2 regions of the Arthrobacter sp. Ms25 genome follow, and region 1 is predicted to be linked to the other one. Evidence: predicted binding sites of a transcription regulator. Region 1 holds the regulator's gene; the other holds the start of a gene.
The links. The regulator HrcA, encoded in region 1, represses chaperone genes, less so after heat shock. The targets are predictions, from matches to a motif close to TTNGCACTCGNNNNNNNCGAGTGCNAA.

Region 1 (2,396 bases):
AATGCCACAGCCGGTGCGGTGTAGATCTCACCCGGGAACGGTCAGGAAATCGATGACTTCCTCCACCCGTCCGAGCAGCGACGGTTCCAGGTCCGCGTAACTGTTCACCTGTCCCAAGAGCTTCTTCCAGCCCATGGCGACGTCGGTATGGTCGCGGTGCGGCCAGCCCAGCCCCTGCAGGATGCCGGTCTTCCAGTCCAGGTGCCGGGGAACCACGGGCCAGGCGCTGCGCCCGATCACGGACGGCTTGATTGCCTGCCAGACATCGACGTACGGGTGCCCGACAATGAGGACATTGCCCGCTGCCCCGGGAGACGTCATTGCCTCCGCCGCGATCCGGGATTCCTTGGAGCCCGGCACCAGGTGGTCCACCAGGATCCCCAGCCGCCGCCCCGGGCCCGGCGCGAACTCCCGGACAGCGGAATAAAGATCGTCAACGCCGTGGAGGGGCTCGACGACGATTCCCTCCACGCGCAGGTCATCGCCCCACACTTTTTCCACCAGTTCGGCATCGTGCTTGCCCTCAACCCAGATCCTGCTGGCGCGGGCGGTGCGGGCGCGCTGGTTCGCCACCCGGACAGAGCCCGACGCAGTCCGGGCCGGGCCCGTCTTCGCCGCGGCCGCCGCTGCGGGGACCACTTCCACCGGCTCGCCCTCCAGCAGGAAGCCGAAACCGAGTTCGAAGGACTTCGTCTTGCCGCGGCGGTCCTCCAGCACCATTAGATGCAGCCCGCCGGATTTCTCCACGCGCACCACAGCGCCCACCCAGCCCGAGGCAACATCCTCCAGGACCAGGCCTGTGTCGGCACCGACTTTGCGCAGGGCCGTCCGGGCAGGGGCGGTGATGTCCTGCGGACCCCAGGAAAAGCTGGACACGAAGTTGCCTCACTAACGGTTCTGATCAGGTGGAAACCGCAGCGGGCCGCGGGTTCCTCAATGCTAGCAACGCTGCTGTTCCGTATTAGACTTAGCACTTGAACATTGTGAGTGCTAAACGTCCGGCGCTCAGCCCGCCGATCAACAGGGAGGGAAACCATGAGTGAGCCACGCCGACTCGAGGTCCTCCGCGCCATTGTTGAGGACTACGTCCATTCCCGTGAGCCCGTAGGATCCAAGGCGCTCGTGGAACGCCACCACCTGGGCGTTTCCTCAGCGACCATCCGCAACGACATGGCTGCCCTCGAGGAAGAAGGGCTCATTACGGCCCCGCATACCTCGGCCGGCCGCATCCCCACCGACAAAGGCTACCGCCTGTTCGTCGACCGTATTTCCGATGTGAAGCCGCTCTCGGCTCCGGAGCGCCGTGCCATCTCCTCCCTGCTGGAGGAAGCGGATGACCTCGACGACGTCATGGACCGCACGGTCCGGCTGCTGTCCCAGCTGACCAACCAGGTGGCCGTAGTGCAGTACCCGCACTTGGGCAATGCCAAGGTGCGGCACATTGAATTCGTACTGCTGGCGCCGGCGCAGGTGCTGGTGGTCCTGATTTCGACCACGGGACGGGTGGAACAGCGGGTCATTGCCGTACCCCATCCGGTCACGGAGCCCGACCTGATGGACCTGCGCCAGCACTTCCTGTCCGTGCTGGCGGGAACGCCCCTGAGCAGCATCACCGGCCAGCTGGCCAATGCCCTGGCTTCCCTGCCGGCGGAGCGCCGCCGCGTGGGCAGTGCGCTGGGCCACTGCCTGGAGCAGTTGGCCGGCATTAACCGCGAGGACCGCCTCGTCATGGCCGGCACCGCCAATCTGGCCCGCTCCACTGTAGACTTCCCGCTGACCATCGGTCCGATACTTGAAGCACTCGAGGAGCAGGTGGTGATGCTGCGGCTGCTGTCGGAAATGGAGCAGGATGCCCGCGGGGTTGCCGTTCGGATCGGACGGGAGAATCCGCACGGCGGCTTGTCCGAAGCGTCGGTGGTGGCGACGGGTTACGGTCCCGATGCCACGGCGAAGGTCGGCATTCTCGGTCCCACCCGGATGGACTATCCCACCACCATGGCAGCAGTACGGGCCGTGGCCAGGTACCTGTCCCGAATACTGAACAACTAGCCCGGTCCCCAGCAGCTGCGGACCGACCGCCGGGGCTCCCGGCGGAACTCCAAACTCCGCCTTCAAACTCTGAAGGCACGCAATACAGGAAAGCGATGTGCACGAGTGAGCGATCACTACCAGGTTCTGGGCGTCGGACGAGACGCCACCGGTGAAGAAATCAAGAAGGCGTACCGGAAGCTTGCCCGCAAGCTGCATCCCGACGTCAACAACGCTCCCGGTGCCTCCGACGAGTTCAAAGCGGTCACGCACGCCTACGAGGTGCTTTCCGATCCCGAAAAGCGGCGGATCTACGACACCACGGGCAATGAAAACGGTAACGACAACGGCTTCGGCGGCGGCGGCTT
Region 2 (2,396 bases), on a different contig from region 1:
TGCCGCACCGGCCTTGATGACTGCGACGCCGCCGGCCAGCTTGGCCAGGCGTTCCTGCAGCTTCTCGCGGTCGTAGTCCGAATCGGAGTTTTCGATTTCGGCGCGGATCTGGTTGACGCGGCCGGCGATTTCTTCAGCGTCGCCTGCGCCTTCCACGATGGTGGTCTCATCCTTGGTGACGACAACCTTGCGGGCCTTGCCCAGCAGGTCCAGCGTGGCGTTCTCCAGCTTCAGGCCAACTTCTTCGGCGATGACCTGGCCACCGGTGAGGATGGCGATGTCGGCCAGCTGGGCCTTGCGACGGTCGCCGAAGCCCGGTGCCTTGACGGCTACGGACTTGAAGGTGCCGCGGATCTTGTTGACCACCAGGGTCGCCAGGGCTTCGCCCTCAACGTCTTCGGCGATGATCAGCAGCGGCTTGCCGGACTGCATGACCTTCTCGAGGACGGCAACGAGGTCCTTGACGTTGGAGATCTTCGAGTTGACGATCAGGATGTACGGATCCTCGAGGACCGTTTCCTGGCGCTCGGCGTCGGTGACGAAGTAACCGGAGATGTAGCCCTTGTCGAAGCGCATGCCTTCGGTAAGTTCCAGTTCCAGGCCGAAGGTGTTGGACTCCTCGACCGTGATGACGCCTTCCTTGCCGACCTTGTCCAGTGCTTCGGCGATCAGGTCGCCGATCTGCTGGTCACCGGCGGAGATGGAAGCCGTAGCAGCGATCTGCTCCTTGGTTTCGATCTCCTTGGCGGAAGCAAGCAGTTCGGCGGTAACGGCGGCGACAGCCTTCTCGATGCCGCGCTTCAGGCTCAGTGGGTCGGCGCCGGCGGCAACGTTGCGCAGGCCTTCCTTGACCAGTGCCTGGGCGAGGACGGTTGCCGTGGTGGTACCGTCACCGGCAACATCGTCAGTCTTCTTGGCAACTTCCTTGACCAGCTCGGCGCCGATCTTCTCGTAGGGATCGTCCAGCTCGATCTCCTTGGCGATGGAAACACCGTCATTGGTGATCGTGGGGGCGCCCCACTTCTTTTCGAGGACCACGTTGCGGCCACGCGGGCCGAGGGTCACCTTGACGGCGTCGGCGAGGGTGTTCAGCCCGCGCTCGAGGCCGCGGCGTGCCTCTTCTTCAAATGCAATGATCTTGGCCATAACGGCTATCGTCCTTCCGGAACAGTCATGCTTGGAGCAAAATGTTGCAGTCCTGGCTGGAGTGCCCGCGACGGACGGACCGGCTCGCGCGATCTCTTTACGCGCTTCCCGTTCCTCACCCCAGTGGGTTTGCTGGTTCACTCAACACCGTCGGACATTTAGCAGTCATCCGGCAAGAGTGCTAAGTCAATAATTAGCACTCCCACACACTGAGTGCAAGCGATCACGCCGAGATACCGCGCGGTTCACAGGAACCGGCAGGCGTGCCGGCCCGGACGGCAAAAAGCAGCGGCGGAGCCGAGGCTCCGCCGCTGCCGCTCCCGCCCCCAAGCCGGGAGGATGCACCTCAGAGTGGCCTACAGCGCACGAACCTCCTCGGCCTGCGGCCCCTTCTGGCCCTGGCCGATTTCGAACTCCACCCGCTGGCCTTCTTCCAGGGTCCGGTAACCGGATGCCTGGATGGCCGACCAGTGAACGAAGACGTCCGTTTCTGCCTCGTCGAGGGTAATAAAGCCGTACCCTTTTTCGCCGTTAAACCACTTGACGATCCCCTGCGCCATGATGTTTCTCCAACCTAGATTCCAATGCCGCCCCCCGGCGGCATGCTTGGCCGACGGAGGCGCCGGAACCGGCGCCGTCGTCGGCCGGGAGAGGCCGAAATCAGCGGCGCAGGCCGGCTGGCATCACTCTAACCACGGTGGTCCGGATCACCTATGAAGGTATTGATAACGTTATGGTCTTTTTACCGGAGCGGTCCGGTTACTGGAATCCCGGGCCCAGCACCACGGTGACGCTGGAGAAGCCGGGTACTTCCATTGCCGGAATGCCCAGCTGGGCGCCGATTTCCCGTGCATTGGCCGCAAGTTCCGGGGCGCTGTAGTAGACGCCGGATCCCTGCTGGGGTGCACCGGTCCAGTTCGCCACTGTTCCCACGGCCCATCCTGCAGCGGACATGCGCCCGGAAACGCCGGCACCGAGTCCGGTGACGCCGGTGGCGTTGAAGACCGACACCGGCTGAGTGGGATCAATCGCCGGCTCCGTGGGGGCAGGAGTCGGGCTCGGGGTCGGAGTCGGCGACGACGACGGAGCTTGGGTCGGCGTCGGGGTCGGGGTCGGTGAGGCCGTTCCCTCCCCGGTGCCGGGCGTAGGAGAGGCAGAGGCGGAGGCGGTCGCCGCATCCTCTGCCGCCGGGGACGGATCATCGGAGCCGGCTCCGATACCCAGCCGCGGCAGGACAAAGTAGGCGGCCA

Region 2: a site for HrcA is predicted at 1,305-1,331, ahead of groL (chaperonin GroEL). Genes of this name have one in related genera too.

Annotation. Positions count from the first base shown of each region.
Region 1 covers NZ_JBNHFP010000001.1:635,114-637,509, reverse strand. The annotation lists gene AC5RT8_RS02955 (DUF3097 family protein) at 28-876, opposite strand; gene hrcA (heat-inducible transcriptional repressor HrcA) at 1,036-2,049, shown strand; gene dnaJ (molecular chaperone DnaJ) at 2,155-2,396, shown strand, end outside.
Region 2 covers NZ_JBNHFP010000002.1:61,530-63,925, reverse strand. The annotation lists gene groL (chaperonin GroEL) at 1-1,146, opposite strand, end outside; gene AC5RT8_RS04965 (cold-shock protein) at 1,503-1,706, opposite strand; gene AC5RT8_RS04960 (LytR C-terminal domain-containing protein) at 1,906-2,396, opposite strand, start outside.